One region of the Streptomyces sp. BA2 genome, then DNA from elsewhere that is predicted to be linked to it. Evidence: riboswitches for the same ligand, from Rfam matches in the RefSeq annotation. Region 1 holds a riboswitch; each other region holds the start of a gene.

Region 1 (7,364 bases):
CGCCGGGTGGCTGTCCAGCGCCAGCCAGCTGTCGGTGAGTTCGCGGATCCTCCGGTCGTTCCGGATGCCGACGACGACGCCGATCACCGAGGGAGCGAGGGCCCCGAGGCCCAGGACCGCGCATATCGGGCCCATCACGAAGGCCATCGGATCGTGGTCCTCGATCATCCCGAACGGCACCGTCAGGAGCGCCCAGCCGATGACGCAGCCGAGTGCGAACAGCCAGAGCAGCAGGAGACGGTGCACGCCAAGGCTTCGTCTGCGCAGTTCTTCGAGGGCCATGCCGCGGTCGTACAGGAGCGCGTTCCGGTCCGGCCAGGTGCGCAGATGGACAGGCGGCGGGGGCGGCGGCAACGTACGGCGGGGCATGGCCCTGACATTACCCGCGGGCCTGCGAGCCCTCTCACGCCCCGCGTCGCCCCCGCTCAAGCCACCAGCGTCGCCCCCTCACACCACCCGCGTCGCCCCCGCGAACGGCATCTGGCTGATCGGTGCGAGGCGAACCGGCGCGCTCGGGTTCGGGGCGTGGATCATCTGGCCGTTGCCCACATAGATGCCCACGTGGCTGATGCCCTGGTAGAAGAAGACCAGGTCACCTGGCTGGATTTGCGAGCGCGGAACGCGTTCGCCCGCGGCGATCTGCGCATACGTCGTGCGCGGCAGATCGACCCCCGCCGACCGGTAGGCGGCCTGGGTGAGCCCCGAGCAGTCGAAGGCGTTGGGGCCGGTGGCGCCCCAGACGTATGGGCTGCCGAGGGCCTTGTGGGCGTACGAGACGGCCGCTGAGGCACGGGAGTTGGGTGCCTTGGCCGGAGCGCCCGAGGCGTCGTCGCGGTCCGCGGTACGGGACGCCCTGTCCTCGCCCGTGAGCTCCGCGCGCTGGCCGCCGGTGAGCTGCGAGAGGAGCCGCTTGGCCGTGTCGAGCTTTCCGTTGACGGTCTTCTTGTGCTTGTTCAGCTCCGCCTGGCGGGACTTGAGGTGCGCGAGGGTGTCGTCGGCCTCGGTGCGCAGCTGGTCGATCTCCTGGAGCTGCTTCTGTACGCCGGTGACGGCCGCGGCCTGGCGGCTGTCCGCCCGGTCGGCGAGCGCGGCGCGGTCGAGGTACTGGTCGGGGTCGGAGGAGAGCGCGAGCTGGACGGCCGGGTCGATGCCGCCGCTGCGGTACTGCGCGGCGGCGATCGAACCGAGCCCCTCGCGCGCCGAGTTGAGTTTCTCCGTCTTGCGGGCCGCCTCGTCCCGCAGCTCGCCCAGGGACCTCTCCGCTTTCTCGGCCTTCTCCTTGGCGCCGTTGTACTTCTCGGTGGCGACCTCCGCCTCGCGGTAGAGCGCGTCGACCTTGGACTTCACCTCGGCCGGACCGATGCGTGGATCCGCGTGTCCCGTGCCGTCGAAGGCGGTGGCCGTGGCGGCCCCGGCGAGGGCGATGGTGGCGGCGGTGCGGGCCGTATGGCCACTGAGCGAGCGCTGTTTCGGCTTGCGGTGCGCTGCCACGAAGGGGGCTCCTTAAGGTTCCGGCGGCGGCCCGCACAGGGGGAGCGGACCGCCGCCGGATTCTCGGCGGTGGTGTCCGGATGCCGCCCCTGGTCCGGGCGGCGGTGGGGAGCCGGTCACCTGACGAAGGACGCTAAACCTGACCGTCACGGGTTGGTGACGGATTGTGCACAACTGGCGGAAGTGCGCGGGTCGGTGACCGTATGTGACTGCGTGATCTGTCGGGTCGGCACTCTTCGCATGCGCGTGTGACCGATGCGGGGCTTGGGGCCCACCTGGCTACGGAGTGGTGATAGGGGCCCGGCTAGGCTCCGGGCCCATGGACGTACTCACCCATCTTTTCGTCGGCCTGCACATCATCGGCATCGCCTCCCTCCTGGGCGGCTTCCTCACCCAGATGAAGCAGATGGGTCAGGGCACGGCCCGCTTCAGCCCCGCGATGCTGCACGGCGCGCTCACGATGCTCGTCACGGGCGTGATCCTGGTGGGCCTCAACCAGGCGGACGACAACCCCGTCAACAACGTCAAGATCGGCATCAAGATGGCCGTCCTGATCGTGATCCTCGCGCTGGTCTATGTGAAACGGGACGAGGAGAAGGTGGACAAGGGGATGTTCGGCGCCGTCGGGCTGCTGACCGTCGCGAACATCTTCATCGCGGTGCTGTGGACCTGACACGACCCGGGACCTGACACGACCCGCAGAAAACGGCCCTCCACGCGCGCGTGGAGGGCCGTTTCTCGTGTGAAGGGTTCTCGTGGGCGGCGGTTACGCGGGGCGCACCACGCTGTGGATCGGCATGTAGTAGATCGACTCGACGCGGACGTTCGTACCCGGCTTCGGGGCGTGGATCATCTTGCCGTCGCCTATGTAGATCCCTACGTGGCTGATGTCGTCGTAGAAGAAGACCAGGTCACCCGGCTTGGCGTCGGCGGTCTTCACGGTTGTGCCGACCTTCACCTGGTCCCACGTCGTACGCGGCAGGGAGATCCCCGCGGCCTTCCACGCGTCCTGGGTGAGCCCGGAGCAGTCGTAGGAGTCGGGGCCGGTGGCGCCCCACACGTACGGCTTGCCGATCTGGGCCTCGGCGAAGTTGATCACCTTCGCGGCCTTCGTCGCGTAACCGCTGTCCGTGTCGCCGGAGCCGGAGCCGGAGCCAGTGCCGGAGCCCGTGTCGGAACCGGAACCGGAACCGGAGCCCGAGTCCGGGGTCTCCTTGTCCTTCTCGCGCTCCTTGGCCGCGGCCTCTTCCGCCGCCTTGCGCTTGGCCTCCGCCTCGGCCTCCTGCTTGCGCGCCAGCTCGGCGGCCTTGCGCTTGGCCTCTTCTTCCTTCTTCTTCTCGATCGCCGCGAGCCGTGCCTTCTCCTCGGCCGTCAGCTCCGAGAGCAGCGTGCGCGCCTGGCCCAGCTTCTTCTGGACGGTCTGCTTGCTCGTCTTGAGATCGTCCCGCGAGTCGCTCAGCGTCTCCAGGCTCTTGGCGGCCTTCGTGCGCTGCTTCGTCGCCGAGACCTGCTGCGTCTGGTAGTCGTCGACCGCCTTCTTCTGGCGCGCGGTCAGCCTGTCCGACAGGTGGTTCTGGTCGAAGAAGCTCTGCGGGTCGTCGGCGAGCATCATCGTGGCGGTCTCGGAGACGCCGCCGGTGCGGTACTGCGCCGCGGCGAACGTGCCCAGCTGCTGGCGGGCCTCGTTCAGCTTGTCGGTGCGCTTGGCCACATCGTCGAGAAGGGTGTCTACCTTCTTGCGCTGCTTGTCGGTGCGCTCCTTGACCGAGTTGTACTTCTGGGTGGCCACGCCCGCCTGGTGGTAGAGGTCGTCGACCTTCTTCTGGACCTCTTCGAGACTGGGCTTCTGCGGCGCGGACGGTGCCGCTTGCGCGCTCTGTGACAGGAGGGCCACGGAGGTGAGGGCTGCCGTCGTGATGCCGATGGCGGGGGTGGCGCGTAGGCCGGCAATGCGGGTCCGCGGCTTGCGGTGCGACGCCAAGGGAGGCGACTCCTTCCGTAGACCGCCTACCGGGTTAGCTGTCGGGTTCGGGCGGGTGGTTCCGGAAGGTTGCCCTACAGTCCCGTACTTCGTACGGGACCGATTCACCCCAAGTTCATCGTGGGTCCCCGGCTCCGAGGAGATCGAACTCGGCGGAGGCCGCCCGTTCCCGGCGGGGTTCGCCGGTGGGAGTACGAGCAGCCCGCGGAGCACGCTAGCCAACTCGTGTGGCCCGTGTGAAGGTTGATGTTCGATATGCCCGATACATTTTCGTTACTTTACGAAGCTCTTGACGCGGGCACGCCGTGCCATGGCGGAGAGTGACCGGACGCGAGCGAGGCGTAGCCGGGTCGACCTGGCCGGAACCCGGGGCGGGTTGTCAGTGGGGCCGCCTAGACTCGGGAGGCGATGAGCAGCCTCTTTGATGACAGCTTCCTGGCGGACCTCAAGCCCTCGCGGGCTTCGGAGGAAGAGCCCCCGCCGCCGCCCGAGGACAGTGCTCCGGAGTCCGTTCCGGATGATCTGTTCGACGGGAAGTTCGACGCGCCCGTGCCCCGGGACGCGCACTACCGCGGCGGCGCCCCGCGCCCCGTGCTCGACCCGGCTGCCCTGCTAGACGGGCTGAACGAGAACCAGCGCGCGGCCGTCGTGCACGCGGACTCCCCGCTGCTCATCGTCGCGGGCGCAGGCTCCGGCAAGACCCGGGTCCTGACGCACCGCATCGCGTATCTCCTGGCCGAGCGGCATGTGCACCCGGGACAGATCCTGGCGATCACGTTCACGAACAAGGCCGCGGGCGAGATGAAGGAGCGCGTCGAGCAGCTCGTCGGACCGCGGGCCAACGCGATGTGGGTGTCGACGTTCCACAGCGCGTGCGTGCGCATACTGCGCCGCGAGTCGAAGACGATCGGCTTCACCTCCTCCTTCTCGATCTACGACGCCGCCGACTCCAAGCGGCTGATGGCGCTGGTCTGCCGCGATCTGGACATCGACCCGAAGAAGTTCCCGCCGAAGTCCTTCAGCGCCAAGATCTCGAACCTGAAGAACGAGCTGATCGACGAGGAGACCTTCGCGGGCCAGGCCGCCGACGGCTTCGAGAGGACGCTCGCCCAGGCGTACGCGATGTACCAGTCGCGGCTGCGCGAGGCGAACGCCCTCGACTTCGACGACCTGATCATGACGACGGTCAACATGTTCCGCGCGTTCCCGGACGTCGCCGCGCACTACCGCCGCCGCTTCCGCCACGTGATGGTCGATGAGTACCAGGACACCAACCACGCCCAGTACGCCCTGGTGCGCGAGCTGGTCGGCCCCTCCGGAGGCGAGGGTGACGACCCCGCCGAGCTGTGTGTCGTGGGTGACGCGGACCAGTCGATCTACGCCTTCCGCGGCGCCACGATCCGCAACATCCTCCAGTTCGAGGAGGACTACCCCGACGCGACCACGATCCTCCTGGAGCAGAACTACCGCTCCACGCAGACGATCCTGACCGCGGCCAACGCCGTCATCGAGCGCAACGAAAGCCGCCGCCCCAAGAACCTGTGGACCAACGCGGGCGCGGGCGCGGGCATCATCGGCTATGTCGCCGACACCGAGCACGACGAGGCGCAGTTCGTCGCCGACGAGATCGACCGGCTCACCGACGCGGGGGACGCGAAGGCGGGAGACGTCGCGATCTTCTACCGGACGAACGCGCAGTCCCGTGTCTTCGAAGAGATCTTCATCCGCGTCGGCCTGCCCTACAAGGTCGTCGGCGGCGTCCGCTTCTACGAGCGCAAGGAGGTCCGGGACGTCCTCGCGTATCTGCGGGTGCTCGCCAACCCCGAGGACTCCGTCCCGCTGCGGCGCATTCTGAACGTACCCAAGAGGGGCATCGGCGACCGCGCGGAGGCGATGATCGACGCGCTCTCGCAGCGAGAGAAGATCTCCTTCCCGCAGGCGCTGAAGCGCGTCGACGAGGCGTACGGAATGGCGGCCCGCTCGGCGAACGCCGTCAAGCGTTTCAACGTGCTGATGGAAGAGCTGCGGACCATCGTCGAGTCCGGCGCGGGTCCCGCCGTCGTCCTGGAGGCCGTGCTCGAACGGACCGGGTATCTCGCCGAGCTGCAGGCCTCGACCGATCCGCAGGACGAGACGCGCATCGAGAACCTCCAGGAACTCGCCGCCGTGGCCCTGGAGTTCGAGCAGGACAGCGGTGAGGCGGGCTCCGAGGACGACAGTGAGGATGCGGGCGAAGGCGCGGCCACAGGTGTGTCCGGCACGCTCTCCGAGTTCCTGGAGCGGGTCGCGCTCGTCGCGGACTCGGACCAGATCCCGGACGAAGAGGACGACGGCTCCGGAGTCATCACACTGATGACGCTGCACACCGCCAAGGGCCTGGAGTTCCCCGTCGTCTTCCTGACCGGCATGGAGGACGGCGTCTTCCCGCACATGCGCTCCCTCGGCCAGGTCAAGGAGCTGGAGGAGGAGCGCCGCCTGGCGTACGTGGGCATCACGCGCGCACGGGAGCGCCTCTACCTGACACGGTCCTCGATGCGCAGCGCCTGGGGACAGCCTTCGTACAACCCGCCGTCGCGCTTCCTGGAGGAGATCCCGGAGACCCACCTGGACTGGAAGCGGAAGGGTTCCGTCGGCGCACCGGCATCTTCCGGGCCCGCGGCCTCGATCGCCTCCTCCCTGTCGTCGTCGCGCTCGCGCGGCGGGGGCGCGCAGGGCTTCGCCACGCGCCGTGCCTCGGAGAAGCCGGTGGTCGCGCTGGCGGTCGGGGACCGGGTCACGCACGACCAGTTCGGCCTCGGCACCGTGGTCGGAGTGAAGGGGACGGGCGCGAACGCCGAGGCGACGGTGGACTTCGGAGAGCCGAAGCCGAAGCGGCTCCTGCTGCGGTACGCGCCGGTGGAGAAGCTGTAACGCCGCGGGCGGCGGCGGGAGTTACGTCGGGTCGAGGCCGTGGCTGCGCAGCCACGGCAGCGGGTCGATCGCCGAGCCGCCGCCGGGGCGCACCTCGAAGTGCAGGTGCGGTCCTGTGGAATTGCCGGAGTTCCCGGAGAAGGCGATGGGATCGCCTGCCTTGACGGGGCCGCTGGAGACCTTGTGCGTGGAGAGGTGGCAGTACCACGTCTCCGTGCCGTCCTTGGCGGTCACGATCGCCATGTTGCCGTAGGCGCTGTTCCACTTCGTGGAAACCGTGCCGTCGGTGGCGGCGAGCACCTCTGTGCCGTACGACACCGGGAAGTCGATTCCGGAGTGCGCGGACATCCAGTTGATGCCGGCCTGTCCGTAGTACGCGCTCAGACCGTGCTGCTTCACCGGAAGCGAGAACTTGGGGCGCAGGCGCTCCTTGCGCGCGGCTTCCTCGGCGGCCTTCTTCTCGGCGGCGACCTTCTCCGCCTTGAGGTCGATGCGCTCCTGGGTACGGCTCGCGCGGTCGGCGAAGTCACCGGCGTCCGCGGAGAGGTTCGCCAGCTGCGTGTCGAGCTTGTTGTTGGCGGCCGATGGCTGCACCGACGTGGCGTCCGGGGCCGATGCCGCCTGCGGCTCCTTCTCGTCGCCGCCGCCGAAGTCGCCCACGGAGGCGGCGGCGATGCCCGCGACACCCATCACGCAGGCGGAGGGCACGGCGACGGTGAAGAGCGCGGAGCGCTTGGCGGGGGAGCGGCGGCGGGCCCGCGAGCGGGAGCCGTGCGTACGGTCCCTGACCGGCGGCTCGTCGTCACCCGCGGCTCCCCGGCGGCTCGGCTCGACCGGGCCGAGCGCATCGGCGGGAGCCTCGTCGGGGGTGAACTCGTGCTCGGCGGGGGTCGGTTGGGCGTAGGCCTCGGGGGAGTGAGCCTCGGAGGCGTAGGACCCGGTGTCGTAAGGCGAATGCTCGTACGTTTCGGGCGTCTCGTAC
Region 2 (7,364 bases), 5.2 Mb from region 1:
TGGTGAGTGCGGCAGCTTGTGGGTGAGTGCTGTGCCCGGCTGGAAACCGTCTGCCTCGCCGGCCACCGCTCCGGTCCAGACGCCGTCGTGGGAGGTGGTCTCGATGTAGAACTCTCCCCCGGTGTCAGCCCCTTCGAGCACCACGCCGATACGGCCGATCCGGTGAGGGATGGTGCCGAGGGCGGGGATGCCGTCGAGGTGCGTAGGGACTCGGCCGCCGGAGGTCAGTTCGGTGTAACCCCAGTCGGCGCACGCCTGGATGGATGGCATGGCCCGTTGGATGGCGGGTAGGGCGCGTTCGGTGGCGTGCCGCAGGAGTTCCTGGGCGGGTGAGGGGGCGAGGACGACCTCGGCCTGGAAGCGCGGCGTCCAGCCGGTGGTGTGCTGCTCGTCGTCCATGATCTTGCGGAGCTGGGACAACTCCTCGGGGGTCAGGAAGTCCTCTACGGTCTGCAGGGCGAGCGTTTCGCTGATGTGGATCACGGGCTCTCCTTCGCAGGGGAAGCTACGGGCTTCTTCGCCCACCCTCCTGACGAACAGCGACCGGGTCCACCGATCGCGTCGGGCGCATCGGAGCACGCCTTGCCGGCTTGCGCGCCGTTCTGCTTCCTCTGTGTGCACGCCGGGGAGGCTGCCTAGTCGTGGAAGGCCGTGGTCGCCGTGAGCGCGGCACGCTCGGTACTCACCCGGTTCACTGGCGCGGTCTCGTCGGCGTAACCGAAGGAGACGCCCACGAGCAACTTGCCCACGCTGACTCCCAGTTCGGCTCGGACGGTGTCGGCGTAGAAGCTCAACAGTCCCTGCGGGCAACTGTCCACGCCGTACGCGGTCATCGCCAGGAGCAGGGTCTGCATGTAGGCGCCGACGTCCGCTGCCAGCCGCGCCCCGCCGTCACCGGTGACGAACAGGAAAGCGGCGTGCGGCGCCCCGTAGAAACGCAGGCTCTCCGCGTCATAAGCCGCACGTGCCGCATGGTCGTCCTGGCCGATGCCCAGCGCTCCGTACAGCTCGCTGCCGAACTCGGCCCGGCGGGCCCGGTGCACCTGCGCGTACATGTCCTCGGAGTACGGAAAGTCCACCGATGTTCGCTTCTCGGCGTGGTCCGCCTGCAAGGCATTCGCCAGGCGCTCACGCGCCGCACCGCTCACCACCTCCACCTGCCACGGCTGCGCATTGGAGTTGGACGGTGCGGCACCGGCCAGCGAGAAGATCGCGCGTATTACGTCTGAAGGCACAGCCTCCGGACGGAACGCGCGTGTCGCGTGACGGCCGCGTATCAGTTTCTCCGCGCAGCCGCTCAGCTCGGTGGGGACCGGCTTTCGCATGGAGCACTCCTCGGTGACGAGACTTGTAAACGGACGCGTTTACCTTGGAGTCGACCTTAGCGAGCCGAGCCGTCGAAGTAAACGCAGACGTATACTTGCTCCATGGGCACGACGACTACGGCACCTCAACGGCGGGGACGTGGGGGCCGGGAGCGCATCCTGGCTGCCGCCGCCCAACTGTTCGCGACTCAGGGGATCAACGCGACCGGCATGGAACAGGTCGCGGAGGAAGCGCCGGTGTCCAAGCGCACGCTCTACGCGCACTTCCGGACCAAGGGCGATCTGGTCATCGCCCACCTTCAGGACCTCGCGTCGTCGGGCGCCACCCTGGAGAGCGTGCTGACCCGCGAGGAACTCCCCCCAAGGGAACGGATCCTGGGACTGTTCGACCAGCCCGTGGCGGTCGGGGCCCCGGTGCGCGGATGCCCCTTCATCGATGCCGCCGCGGAGTTCCCCGACCCGAACAACGCGGTCCATTCCTACGCCCGCGAACAGAAACTGCGGATGGTGCGGCTGGTCACCGCGTTGGTGAGGGAACTGGGCTGCCGGGAACCCGCCGCACTCGCCGAACAGTTGGTCACCCTCGCGGACGGCGCGGCCAGTCGTGCCATGGTGCTGGGAGAAGCGGACTACGGCCGGCACGCGCGGGCGGCAGCGGAAGTCCTCCTCGACCGCGCACTACGCGGCACGAGCTGACGGGGCAGCCGGCTGCGGTGGACAAAGTCAAAGTCCCCGCTCGGGACGCCATGGGCAACCGCGAGGCCGCTCAGCCTCGCAGGCCAAGCACCAGATTTCCCGGGGCGCCCGGGTCAGTGCTCGTGTAGAACTCGAGCACTGTTTCCTGCCACTCGTCGACCGTCACCCTCCCGTCGCCGTCCCGGTCCATCGCCGCGAAGGCATCGCGCGCGATCTGTCCGCCCTGCCCGAACACCTGCTGGGCGACGATGAACTCCTCAAGGCTCACCACACCGTCGCCGTTACGGTCCACGAGTGCGACGTGGGCTTCCACGGCCGGTCCCACGAGTTCGGTGATCACTCCGGTCTCAACGGCCTGTTCAAGGGCGTCGACAAACGCCGTTTCCGTCATCAAGCCGTCCTCGCGGATTCCTGCCAGTTTCGCCATTCCTTCCCAGAACGTCTGCGCTCCTCGTAGAACAGCTCGCGCGCGGTGAGACTCAGCGGGCTCGTGCAAGCCCGCGATCAATTGCTCGGCGCGACGGACGGTGTCCTGACGGTCCACCAATTCGTCGCCGTCCACATCGTGGTCAGTCGTTGAGGTGTATGCGCAGACGTATATGCCAGCTGGGGCATTTTCCACAGCCGACGCCCATAGGCCGACGCCCAGCCACACGCTCACGTTTCGCTGAAGATCCGTCGGTACGCGCCCGGTGTGGTGCCCAGATGTGCCCGGAAACGGCGGCGCAGGTTGACGGCCGAGGCGAGTCCGACCCGGGTGGCGATGGCTTCGACCGGCAGGTCGGTCTGCTCCAGCAGCACCCGTGCCGCGTCGAGGCGCTGGGCGAGCATCCACTGGCCCGGGCTGGTGCCTAGCTGTTCGGTGAACCGGCGGGCGAGGGTCCGGCTGGACAGTCCGGCGTGTTCGGCGAGGCGAGCGAGGGTCAGGGGGGTGTCGAGGCGGGAGGTGGCCCACTCCAGCAGCGGCGCCAATGACTCGTCCGTCCTGGCCGGTGCGGGCTGTGCGGCGTACTGGAGTTGGCTGCCCTCGCGTTGGGGCGGCAGGACCATGTGCCGGGCGATCTGCGCGGCGTAGGCGGCACCGTGGTCGGAACGGACCAGGTGCAGGCACAGGTCGATGCCCGCGCCGGTCCCGGCGCTGGTCGCCACGTCGCCGTGGTCCACGAAGAGCACGTCCTGGTCCACCTGCACCTCGGGGAAGGCGGCGGCGAGTTGGGCGGTGTCGCGCCAGTGGGTGGTGGCGCGACGGCCGTCGAGCAGTCCGGCCTGCGCGAGCACGAACGCCCCCGTACAGATGGCTACGATCCTCGCCCCTCGCTGGTGGGCGGCCTGCAGTGCCTCGGTGACGGTCGTCGGCACGGGAGCGCCGGGCGGTTGCCAGCCGGGGATGACCACGGTGTCCGCCTCTTGGAGGGCTGTCAGCCCGGCGTCGACGAGCATCGCGTAGCCGACGGTGGTCCGCAGGGGTCCAGGCGTCTCGGCGCAGATCCGGAAGCTGTAGCGGGCCGTCGCATCTTGCGGGACGCGGCCGAAGACCTCGGCGGCACAGGCGAGCTCGAAGGGCGACTGGGGCGGGTTGAGCAGTGCCACTACCCGATGCGGGTTCATGGCAGGAATGTACCCGCCGGTGTCTTTCTGGACTCTGGGCCGGGCGGCCGGGCCCGGGTCACAGTGGTCCCATGAGTGAGACGAGCGAAACGGGAGTGCTGAGGACCGGAGTCCAGGTCGACGGCGAATCAGCGAGCTATCTGACCGTGGAGCAGGACGGCCCCGCCGTGTTGCTGCTGCACGGAACGTACTGGAGCCGGGTCTGGCTCCCTGTGATGGACCGCCTGGCTGAGGCGGGGCTGCGGCCTATTGCGGTCGATCTCCCCGGGCTTGGGCGCTCGGGAGGCGAACTCACCCTGAAAACTGCCACGGTCCCGGCCATTGCGGACTGGGTGACACGATTTGCGTCCGCCCTGAAGATCTCCGGGCCGATCGCCGTGGCGGGTCATGACATCGGCGGCGCCGTCGCCCAGCATCTCCTCGTCCACGATGTGCTGGAGGTGTCCCGGCTGGCCTTGGTCAACTCGGTCACCTACGACTCCTGGCCGGCGCCTCACGTGGCCCGGTTCCGGAGCCCGGGGGACGCTGCGGGGGCCACCGCCGACGACGTTCTCGACGCCCGCCGACGGGCGGTGACGGCGGCACTGGCCGGCGCCGCAACCGAGCAGCTGATCACGGACTATCTGGAGCCGTGGACCGATGCGCGGGTACGCCGCTCCTGGATGGCCCTGGCAGGCGCGGCCGACAGCCGCTACACCCTTGATCTCGCGCCCGCGCTGCGGCGGTCCACGACGCCCAAGTTGTTGATCTGGGGCGAGGAGGATGCCTTCGAGAAGGTGGAGTACGCCGAGCGGTTCGCCTCGGAGATCCCGAACACCGCGCTCGTACGTATTCCAGATGCGGGGCACATCCCCACAGAGAACGCGCCCGGCGAGATCGCCCGCGCGCTCGTCGACTTCTTCACCGCCTAGAGGCTGACGCCCCTCCCGGTTGGATCCTCACGCGCGAGCGCCCCCTCGCCAGGTCGCCGTCAGCCTCGTGGATAGGGTCGGGGTCATGACATCCGAAAGGCCCCAGACGCTGGCCATGGCGTTCCTGGAATCTCAGGAGATCACTACGACGGACTGCCGCCGGTGCGGCACCGAGGTATCGGGCGTCAACGGCCGCTACGCGTGCGGGGTGTGCGGGTGGGTCAACAACTGGAGTGAAGGCCATAACGAACTACCCAGCGGCGACAGCGACATCTAGCGCTGTGCCGGTTCCGGCCGCGTGTGCGGAAGGGCTGTCCGGTTCGGCTTCGATGCGGCTGAACTCGCCCTGCACCAAGGCGAGAGTCAGGGATCGTGGTGGCATGACGGACCAGAGGTTCGACGTGTGGGCGGAGCGGGCGAAGAGTCGGGATTCTCAAAATGCAGATCGGATAGGGAATACAACAGGTCGCCCCAATACGGGGATTGAGCATCTCCAACCTCCGCCCCCTCGTCGACATTGATTTCCCCATTTCGGCTCTAGATGCCGGGAGCTGCTCGATCTGGTGAGTGAGGCCGTGCGCTGTCGCCTCGGTGACGTCGGGAGCGGCTGGCACTCGCGCTATGCGCGTTGCGCAGCAGGACCCGGACCATTCAATATGCCCGCTTTGGCAGGGAAAGTGAACTTCGCACCATGTCCATCTTGCCCGTAAGAAATGCTTTTGCTCAGTATTGGTAATGTATATAAAGCCATGCCTGCATTGCGGGATACTCATGCGAAATGGCGCGATCCGATACGCCATCGAGTCGCCCTCCAGCCCGCATCCCATTCAGTGGAATAGGTCACACCAACAGCTCGCGCCTCCCGGGGAGCCGCTGAGCGCACTTCCGTTCTGCGTAAAGAAAGTTGGGGCTATTTGATCAAAGAAAGTGGGCGGTTCCGGTCATCAAGGACTGGCCTCGCGCATTCCCTATTCGAATTCCGCTCTTGTTCCGTCCGGGCTTTCTCGCTTAACGTCACCGTCAATCCGGATGGAACGCCGAATCCTGCCGCTGTCCGGAAACCCTTCCCATCACTCACTTTCGCTCGGCAGGAGCGGGGGACCCAGGTAAGCCGCCGATCCGGATTCCGGAACGGCTCGGGGTGAAGTCGCATGCGCAGTGCGACCGGACATCTCCCGTCCGAACCCGACAGCTCACCTCGTAGGCGACGGAGAGGAATTCGTCATGCCTGCAAAGGGAAAGCACCGCCGTCCCAAGTCCAGCTCACTCACCCGTGGCATCGCCGCCGCAGGCACGGGCGGGGCCGTGCTCGTGCTCCCGGTCCTCGGCGCGACCGCCGCCAGCGCCGCGCAGGCAGGCCCGGCCGCCAAGCCCGCCGCTGCCCCGAAGACCTACGTCGTCGCAGCGGGCGACACCCTCTCCAAGATCGTCCGAGAGCACTCGCTGAGCGGCGGCTGGAAGAAGCTGTACGAGGACAACCGCGACGCCCTCGGTGGTGACCCGGCACTGATCCACCCCGGTATCAAGCTCACCCTCGGCGAGAAGGCCACCGCCGAGCGAGCAGACCGCTCCGAGCGCAAGGACACCGCAGCCGCGAAGCCCGCCTCTGCCCCGGCGAAGAAGTCGTACACCAACGATCTCGACGGCTGGATCAAGGAATCGCTCGACATCATGGCCCAGCGCGGCATCCCCGGCTCCTACGAGGGCATCCACCGCAACATCATGCGCGAGTCCTCCGGCAACCCGCTGGCTATCAACAACTGGGACTCCAACGCCGTGGCCGGAACCCCCTCCAAGGGACTCCTGCAGGTCATCGGCCCCACGTTCGACGCCTACCACGTGCCCGGCACCTCGCTGGACAGCTACGACCCGGTCGCCAACATCACTGCCGCCTGCAACTACGCGGCCGACCGGTACGGCTCGATCGACAACGTGAACGGCCCGTACTAGACCGCACCCCCCTCGCATCATCCCTCTCGTCCCCTCTGAGCCCCGGCGCGCCAGGCGCCCGGGGCTCAGGCCTGTCCGGGGCCGGCTTCCTATCCGAGAGGGCTGACCGGCGGCAAACCAATATGCGTTCGCCCCAGTCGCGCGGTGGGCACTCACACGCCCTTCGTGCCGTACCAGCGCCACTCGGTGAGTCGTGGGCGATGAGGGAGGGCGGTGCGTCCCGTCGCCCACAGCAGGATCTGCCAGACGTCACAGTCAATGGCGACGTGGGGAAAGAGCCTCTGCAGGACCCGTTCGCACAGATCCCTCGGCGGCGACCACTCCAGATTCAACCCCTGAGTGATGTCATGGGTGTGCACAAGGGTTTCAACGACTGCCATGGCAGCAAAGCCCTCTGGGTCCGAGGGCCCAAAGACGTGGTGAGCGACGGTGGTTGAGGGTGCCGTGCGCAGCACGGACGCCAGCAAGCCTCCACACGCCTCCAGGATGGTCAGGAGACCCTCGGGTCCCGAGGCCCGATCAACGAAGATGACATTCTCCGGCCCACCACTTCGGTCACTGCTCGTCCGGAACGGCAACACCGTTGACATCGGCGGCTTGGCGAGCCCAAACCTCGCGGCGTAGGTGAACAGATCGTCGGCCAGATGCTCGAGCGTCTCCCAACACGTCCACTCGAGCGTTCCCGCCTTGGCCTCCCAGGCGTCGGGATCTGCATCCCTCAGGGTGTCGATGGCCAGAGTGACGACCCGGCGCAGGTCTTCTCCGTCAACTGCGATGTCCGCGCTCTGCATGCGGAAGATCGTAAGTCAGTCGTCAATAGTCAGTCGTCGATAGTCAGTCGTCAATGCCCGACCGCTCCACCCCCGCCACGATC
Region 3 (7,364 bases), 2.8 Mb from region 1:
CGGCCCTGAAGCGAGAGGGGCTGTCTCCACGCAGTTGTTCATGCCGTTGCTGCGGCTACTGCGGTACCACCGTGCGCCGTGCAGAGATGTGCTGGAAGGTACGTGCCGAGGCAGTGCAGTCATGGTGCCCCCTTACGCGCCGTCACGTATCCCGGCGATGTGATCCGTTGATTCCTCGGGTGAAAGTGCCTTTCTCTGAAGGGAGTTGAAGGCCTCCGTGTATGCCTGAAGGTCTTCTTTCCGTTCGAGGTAGAGGCTACTCGTCAAGTGGTCGAGAACAACCACATCCAGATCAGCAATGTTCGGAAATGAGAAGATAACGAAAGAGCCGATGAGACCCACGTGCTCTCCGGCGGCGAACGGCAGCACCTGAAGTCGTACATGGGGCAACTGTGCGGCTTCTAGTAACCGTTTCAACTGACCCGCTAGCACCTGGTTGCCGCCCACCGGCCGGTGCAGCACCGCCTCGTCCAGAATCACGCTCAGTCGCAGCGGCGGAGCCGTGCGCAGTACGTCCTGACGTGCCAGACGCACCTCCACCAGCGTGTCCACCTGCTCGTCCGGCAGCCCGTCGAGCGCGGCCCGCGTCACCGCACGCGCGTAGTCCGGCGTCTGGAGAAGGCCGGGCACGACGGTGGTCTCCAGGGTGCGCATCCGACAGGCCTGTGACTCCAGGCTGATGAAGTCGCGGTATGCGGGCGGCAGCAGCTCGCGATAGGCGTGCCACCAGTGGCGGCGTCCACCGTCGTCGTCCGAGCCCGCCAATGCCACCAGCAACTGGCGGAGTTGGGGGTCCCCCACCTCGTACGCATCGAGCAGCAGTCCTACGTCGGCCGCCTTGACGCTGCTACGCCCCGTCTCGATCCGGCTGACCTTCGACTGATGCCAGCCGACCCGGCCCGCCGCCTGGCCGCTGGTGAGCCCGGCGCGCGTGCGCAGCGCACGCAGTTCGGCGCCGAGTTTCCGGCGGCGCACCGCGGGACCGTACCGCATGTCCGTCTCCTTCCCGACGGAGTGTTCCCTTTTCCGGCCTCCCCGAGCCTCTTCAGGGGCGACAGTAGAGGAAGCGCCGACCTCGCGCCCAAATACGGTCTCTCGTAGCAGAGTTCACCGCTTTGAGCGACAGATATATGCACATCTTGGTGGATGGACACCTGTGAGGGGTCCAAGAGTGGCAGGCTGGCGCGAAGCACCATTCCGGGACTGTCCTCGTGCCTTCGCTACGGGTCGGAGCCGAGCCCCGGTGGGAAAGGGACAACGTCGCCATGGCAGACCTTCAGGAAGCATCCGTCACCCTGCCGAGCGATCCTGCCTCGGTCTCCGCGGCCCGCAAATACGTCTCGAGCATCCTTGCCGAGTGGGGCCTGCCGGGCGAGACCGAAGCGGCCGACACGGTCCGGCTCATCGTCTCCGAACTGGCCACGAACGCCGTCCAGCACACCCGGGGCGAGTCGCCCACCTTCAGGGTGGACATCGAGCTGGACCGGGACGAGCAGCTGCGCATCGGCGTGACCGACAGCCATCCCCGCTACCCCAAGCGGCTGCCCGCCGCAGTCCAGCAGGACAACGGCCGCGGCCTGGTGATCATCCGCTGGCTGACCATGGAGTGCGGCGGCAGGCTGTCGGTCGCGCCCACCCCCGAGGGCGGCAAGACCGTCTGGATCGCGCTGCCGTGGACCGCGCCGGTCCGCGACGGGGCCACGGCGCCCTCGGCCTCGCCCTCACCCCGCTGAGCGTCCGAAGGCACCCCGGAGCAGGGCCCGGAAGGTGTCCGCCGCCGGATGCGGCTCGTCGACGCGGTGGACGACCGAGATCGTGCGGCGCAGACTGCCGGGCTCCAGCGGCCTCGTCCCCACCGGTGTCGCCGCCGTCCGCGCCACCATCTCCGGTACGACGGCGACGCCGAGCCCGGCGCTGACGAGCGCGCACACCAGCGCGTAGCCCGGAGTCTCGACCAGGACCGAGGGCGTCGCGCCGGCCCGCACGAGCGCGGACTCCACGCCCTGCCGTGGCGGATGCGTCGGCGCCATGCTGATGAGCGGCTGACCGGCGAGCTCGCTCAGGGGCAGCCGCGAGGGGGAGTTCGCGAGCGCGTGTCCGGGGGAGGTCACCAGGACGAGCTCCTCGACCAGGATCGGCTCCGCGGTCACGGACGCGGGCAGCGGCACCGGATCCGCGGGCTCGTACGTGTGCGTGAGGGCCAGGTCGACCTCGCCCGCCGCCACGGCCGCGATGCCGAGCGGCGGTTCATAGCCCCGTACCGTCAGATCGATGTCCGGATGGGCGCGGCGGAACGCGGTCAGCGCGGGCGGCACCAGATGGATCCCGGCCGTGGTGAAGGTCCCCACGCGCAGCCTGCCGCCGGAAAGGCCCGCAAGCTGGGCCAGTTCGTGCCGGGCCTGCTCCATCTCGTCAAGGACCCTGCGCGCCCGCGCGAGCAGCAGCTCACCGGCACCGGTCAGCCGTGCGCCACGGTGGTGCCGGACCAGGAGCGCGGTGCCCGCCTCCCGTTCCAGCTTGGCCAGCTGCTGGGAGAGGGCGGGCACGGTGTAGCCGAGGCGTTCGGCGGCGCGGGTGATCGACCCGGCCTCGGAGACCGCCACCAGTGCGGCGAGCCGCGTCGGGTCGTACATGGTCTCTCCCGGTGCAGGAGCCGGCGGGAGGTGCGGTGTCCGTCGGCGTGGGGCTAAAGGCCTGCTTAAGGCAGACCCAGGATATTCCACATACCTGCTGAAGGCAGAAGTACGCCAGCCTTGACGCCATGGACGCACAACTGGTCGCCTTCACCGGAGTCGCCGCGGGCATGGTCGCCATGCCGGGTGCCGACTTCGCCGTCGTGGTGCGCAACGCCCTCGCCTCCCGCCGCGCCGGGGTCACCTGCGCGATCGGTGTGGCGGGCGGGCTCCTGGTGCACACGGCGCTCGCGGTGGCCGGGGTCGCGGCGGTCCTCGCGGCGGTTCCCACGCTCTTCCGGGCGTTGCAGGCCGCGGGCGGGGCCTATGTGCTCTACCTCGGGTATCGCGCGCTGCGGTCGGCGGCGCGGCCGCTGGAGAGCTTCGGCGCCCGGGAGGGTGCGGGACAGGAGGCGGTCGGGGGCAGCCTGCGGCAGGGGTTCTTCACCAACGCCCTCAATCCCAAGGCGCCCATCACCTTCCTCAGCGTGCTGCCCCAGTTCGTCCCCGCGGGCAGCCCCGCGATGCCGAGGACACTGCTGCTCGCGTCCATCATCGTGGCCCTCGCCCTGGTGTGGTTCCCGGTCGTCGCGCTCCTGGTCGACCGCCTCGGGCGGTGGTTGCGCAGGCCGCGCACGGCCCGCGCCATCGAGGGCGGCACCGGCGTCGCGCTCAGCGTGCTCGGCCTGGTGCTCCTCACCGAGGCCCTGGTCGCCTGATGTCGTGCGACGTGCCCGATGCCTTGCCGTCGTCGCCCTCGTCCTCGTTCTTGTCCGCCGCGCCACGCACCAGGAGGGGGAGCAGGCCCCACAGGCCCGCGCACACCACCAGCGTGCCCGCGCTCGCGATGATCCCGCCGGTCCTGCCCACCGCCACGTCGACGACCAGGAGTACGGCGCCGGAGACCGCGAACACCAGGACCCCCAGACCGACGCCGGCGAGGCGGGACGACACCCGCACGATCAGCGGCTTGGCGTGCTGCCCGAACAGCCACCTGTGCACGGCGGCCGGAGCGGTGAACAACGCCGCGGCGAGGACGGCGAGCAGCAGCGTGGTCACGTAGGTGGCGCGCTGCATCGTGTCGAGCGAGGGGAAGCGCTCGGTGAAGGCGAGCGTCAGCAGGAACGCGAAGAGGATCTGCACCCCGGCCTGCGTGACCCGCAGTTCCTGGAGGATCTCCGAGAAATTGCGATCGGCACGTTCGAAGCGCGTCTCGTTGCGCGATGGTTCACCCGCAGTGGAAGAACTGTTGTTTTCGGCCATGGCGCACGAGTATCCGCGTCGACGCGCTCCACGCCTGGCGGGCGCGCCGATCAGAGCGCCGACTGAGCGCCGACTGAGCGGTGGCCGAGCGCCGACCGAGCGGCGACCGAGCGGTGGCAGCGGCCGTGAGGCCACCGCCACCGCCCTCCGACAGGTCAGCTACCGGGGATCAGTGACGGGCCATCAGCGCACCCGGCCGTACGAGACGCTCTTCGTCCAGATCTTCTCGAGCCGCACCACGGTGTTCGACTTGGGGGCGTGCCAGATCCGGCCCTTCCCCGCGTAGATGCCTACGTGGTAGACGTTCCGGCCCGAGTGGAAGAAGACCAGGTCGCCGCGGGCGCGGTTGGACGCGGAGACGTGGCGGGTCTTGTTGTACTGCTGTCCGGCGGTGCGTGGCAGTTTCTTGCCCGCGCGCTTGAACGAGTACTGCGTCAGGCCCGAGCAGTCGAACCGGTTGGGCCCCGTCGCTCCGTAGCGGTACGGCGAGCCCTTCTTGGAGGCGGCGATCTTGAGCGCCTTCGTCCCGTGTGTCGCGGCCTCTGCCTCCGACGTGAGCCCCGGGGCCACGAGGGTGCCGCCTACGACGGCGAGCGTGAGGGCCGATACGGAACCGGCCCTGGTGAGCAGCGACGGAACATGATTCAGCGCGGTCATGCGCAACCCTTCGTCAACCGCCTGTGAAGGATGACCTGTCGGATTCGGGCTGACAAAGTTGCCCGGCCGCGGTGTGCGGCTTCACCCCAAGGGTCGTCGTCCGGACCTTCCGGACCGACCCGTCATGCCTGGGTCCTCCACTCCTGCCGATGCACCGATGTCGACCGGTCATCCGGGCGGCGGCAGGATTCGGCGTCCGCCCGGACCGCCCCGCCGCTGTGGCGGGGGCTTGTCGTCGGAAGGGATCTTGACCCGTCAAGGGCAAGAATTCCGAGCCGAAACGGCGTTTTGTGAGGCTCCTCACGGCTGAACCGTTCGGGTGGACAAGGTCGGTTTCGGGATCCGGTCACGGCACCAGACGATCGTTCGACCAGCACCGGAACGAGGAATTCCGGCCCCCGCGTACACATCTGACGCAACTGAAGACGGCCCGAACAACGACGCATGTCTACGCCGAACGAGGTAGCCCGTTTGGTTCGTTTGAGATCGGCCCCGGACGCCTCGGGCTTCGGAGGAGGAGGTGACGGGTGCTCAGGACGGCGACGAGGGCGGCACGATGACCCGTCCGGACCGCCGCTCTCCGTCGAGGACCCGCAGTGCCCGGGCCAGTGTCGGTGCGTGCACGGCGCTCTCGCCCCGTTGATGCATGAGCGTCAGCGCGTCCCGCAGGGCACTGGCCCTGCCGACGAGGGCCTGGGCGGCGCGCAGTCCGCCGTAGGTGTCCGAGGCTCGGGCGGGGTTGATCCGGCCCACCAGGTCGACCACTTCGAGGTAGCGGTCGATCAACTCGCCCTCGGCGCGGGTGAGTGCGGGCAGCGGAGGGAGCTCGGGTGGCAGCATCGGCGGTTCACCCCGCGTCCGGCGTGCGCAGGGACGACTTGCGGCTCGGGATGATCCGGTCCACCAGGCCGTAGTCAACTGCCTCGGACGCACTGAGGATCTTGTCCCGCTCGATGTCGGCCGCGACGCGTTCCGCGCTCTGGCCCGTGTGTTGGACGAGCAGCTTCTCCAGTTGAGCGCGGGTGCGCAGGAGTTCGTCGGCCTGGATCGCCAGGTCGGACGTCTGGCCGTGGACCGGCTCGGCGAGCGAAGGCTGATGGATCAGCACCCGGGCGCCGGGCAGCGCGAACCGTTTGCCGGGGGTGCCCGCGGCCAGCAGGACGGCGGCCGACGACGCGGCCTGCCCGAGGCACGTCGTCTCCACGTCGCAGGTGACGAACTGAATAGTGTCGTAGATCGCGGTCATCGCGCTGAACGAGCCGCCGGGGGAGTTGATGTAGAGCGCGATGTCGCGGTCGGGCGCCAGATATTCGAGGTGCATGAACTGCGCCATCACGTCGTTGGCCGACGTGTCGTCGATCGGCGTCCCCAGGAAGACGATGCGTTCCTCAAAGAGCTTCGAATACGGATCGAGGGTCCGCTGCCCCGTGCTGGTGCGTTCGGTGAACTCGGGCAGGACATAGCGGGCGAACGGTCGGTTCATGGCACGTCTCTCCTCTGCCGGGGTCGGCTGCTCCCCAAGGCTTCCTGTAAAAAATGTACAGGACGTACGTAACCTTGGTGGGGGCATGTTCGGGGGATCCGGCGACGTGGGCATACTCCGCCTCGTCGCGATCTCCGCCGCCCCGAGCCGAAAGCGCCGTCGTATGAGCCCTGAAGCCTCCGAGCTCGTCCACCTCACCGCCCGCGAACTCGCTGCCAGGATCCGCGCCCGCGAGCTGTCCGCGCGCGAGGTCGTCCAGGCGCATCTGGACCGGATCGAGCAGGTCGACGGCGCCGTGAACGCGGTGGTGACCCTCGTGGCGGAGCGCGCGCTCGCCGAGGCGCACACCGCCGACGAGGCCGCCGTGCGCGGTGCGCCGCTCGGCCCGCTGCACGGGCTGCCCGTCGCCCACAAGGACACGCACGACACCCGTGGCATCCGGACCACCTACGGGACGCCGCTCCTCGCCGACAACGTCCCGGACCGGGACGAGCTGATCGTCGAACGCATCCGGGGCGCCGGGGCGATCACCGTCGGCAAGACCAACGTCCCCGAGTTCGCGGCCGGTTCGCACACCGTCAACCCGGTCTTCGGGGCCACCCGCAACCCGTACGACCTTCAGCGATCGGCGGGCGGCAGCAGCGGGGGAGCGGCCGCGGCGCTCGCGTGCGGCATGCATCCCCTGGCCGACGGCAGCGACATGGGCGGTTCGCTGCGCAACCCCGCCTCGTTCTGCAACGTGGTGGGCCTGCGCCCCTCGCCGGGCCGGGTGCCGAGCTGGCCGGAGACCGCCCCCTGGTCGACCATGGCCGTGCAGGGGCCGATGGCGCGCACGGTCGCCGACGCGGCCCTGCTGCTGTCCGTCGTCGCGGGGCCCGACCCGCGCTCGCCGATCGCCCTGGAGACGCCGGGGAGCGCGTTCGGCGGGCCGCTGGAGCGGGACTTGAGAGGGCTGCGGATCGCCTGGTCGCCCGACATGGGAGGAGCGGTGCCCGTCGACCGAGAGGTCAGCGACGTGCTCGCACCCGCTGTCGCGGCCTTCGCCGGCCTGGGGTGCACGGTCGAGGAGGCCTGCCCCGATCTGTCCGGCGCCGACGAGGTGTTCCGGACCTTCCGCGCCTGGCAGTTCCACCTGGCGCTCGGTGGGCTCCTGGAGACCGCGGCGGACCGGATCAAACCCAGCCTGGTCCGGAACGTACAGCAGGGGCGCACGCTCACCGGCCTCGACCTGGAGCGGGCCACCGTGCTGCACGGCGAACTGTTCCACCGGGTGAGGGAGTTCTTCGAGC

What was found. A riboswitch is a leader RNA that binds a small molecule or an ion and turns the genes downstream of it on or off. The one in region 1 is predicted to bind cyclic di-AMP.
Region 2: another riboswitch for cyclic di-AMP. It lies ahead of E5671_RS04885 (LysM peptidoglycan-binding domain-containing protein); the one in region 1 lies ahead of E5671_RS28355 (C40 family peptidase).
Region 3: another riboswitch for cyclic di-AMP. It lies ahead of E5671_RS40420 (C40 family peptidase); the one in region 1 lies ahead of E5671_RS28355 (C40 family peptidase).

What each region holds. Positions count from the first base shown of each region.
Region 1 covers NZ_WSRO01000002.1:5,643,484-5,650,847, forward strand. The annotation lists gene E5671_RS28340 (hypothetical protein) at 1-369, opposite strand, end outside; gene E5671_RS28345 (NlpC/P60 family protein) at 448-1,491, opposite strand; gene E5671_RS28350 (hypothetical protein) at 1,811-2,164, shown strand; gene E5671_RS28355 (C40 family peptidase) at 2,258-3,472, opposite strand; cyclic di-AMP (ydaO/yuaA leader) riboswitch at 3,481-3,637, opposite strand; gene pcrA (DNA helicase PcrA) at 3,881-6,382, shown strand; gene E5671_RS28365 (peptidoglycan DD-metalloendopeptidase family protein) at 6,404-7,364, opposite strand, start outside.
Region 2 covers NZ_WSRO01000002.1:465,447-472,810, forward strand. The annotation lists gene E5671_RS04850 (hypothetical protein) at 1-483, opposite strand, end outside; gene E5671_RS04855 (nitroreductase) at 636-1,325, opposite strand; gene E5671_RS04860 (TetR/AcrR family transcriptional regulator) at 1,428-2,021, shown strand; gene E5671_RS04865 (EF-hand domain-containing protein) at 2,092-2,583, opposite strand; gene E5671_RS04870 (GlxA family transcriptional regulator) at 2,679-3,629, opposite strand; gene E5671_RS04875 (alpha/beta fold hydrolase) at 3,701-4,540, shown strand; gene E5671_RS04880 (hypothetical protein) at 4,626-4,817, shown strand; cyclic di-AMP (ydaO/yuaA leader) riboswitch at 5,606-5,762, shown strand; gene E5671_RS04885 (LysM peptidoglycan-binding domain-containing protein) at 5,765-6,490, shown strand; gene E5671_RS04890 (maleylpyruvate isomerase N-terminal domain-containing protein) at 6,643-7,281, opposite strand; gene E5671_RS04895 (carbohydrate ABC transporter permease) at 7,325-7,364, opposite strand, start outside.
Region 3 covers NZ_WSRO01000002.1:8,436,215-8,443,578, forward strand. The annotation lists gene E5671_RS40390 (DUF397 domain-containing protein) at 1-123, opposite strand, end outside; gene E5671_RS40395 (helix-turn-helix domain-containing protein) at 133-993, opposite strand; gene E5671_RS40400 (ATP-binding protein) at 1,266-1,733, shown strand; gene E5671_RS40405 (LysR family transcriptional regulator) at 1,722-2,633, opposite strand; gene E5671_RS40410 (LysE family translocator) at 2,762-3,391, shown strand; gene E5671_RS40415 (DUF6328 family protein) at 3,369-3,935, opposite strand; gene E5671_RS40420 (C40 family peptidase) at 4,119-4,592, opposite strand; cyclic di-AMP (ydaO/yuaA leader) riboswitch at 4,596-4,788, opposite strand; gene E5671_RS40425 (hypothetical protein) at 5,124-5,432, opposite strand; gene E5671_RS40430 (ATP-dependent Clp protease proteolytic subunit) at 5,440-6,075, opposite strand; gene E5671_RS40435 (amidase) at 6,239-7,364, shown strand, end outside.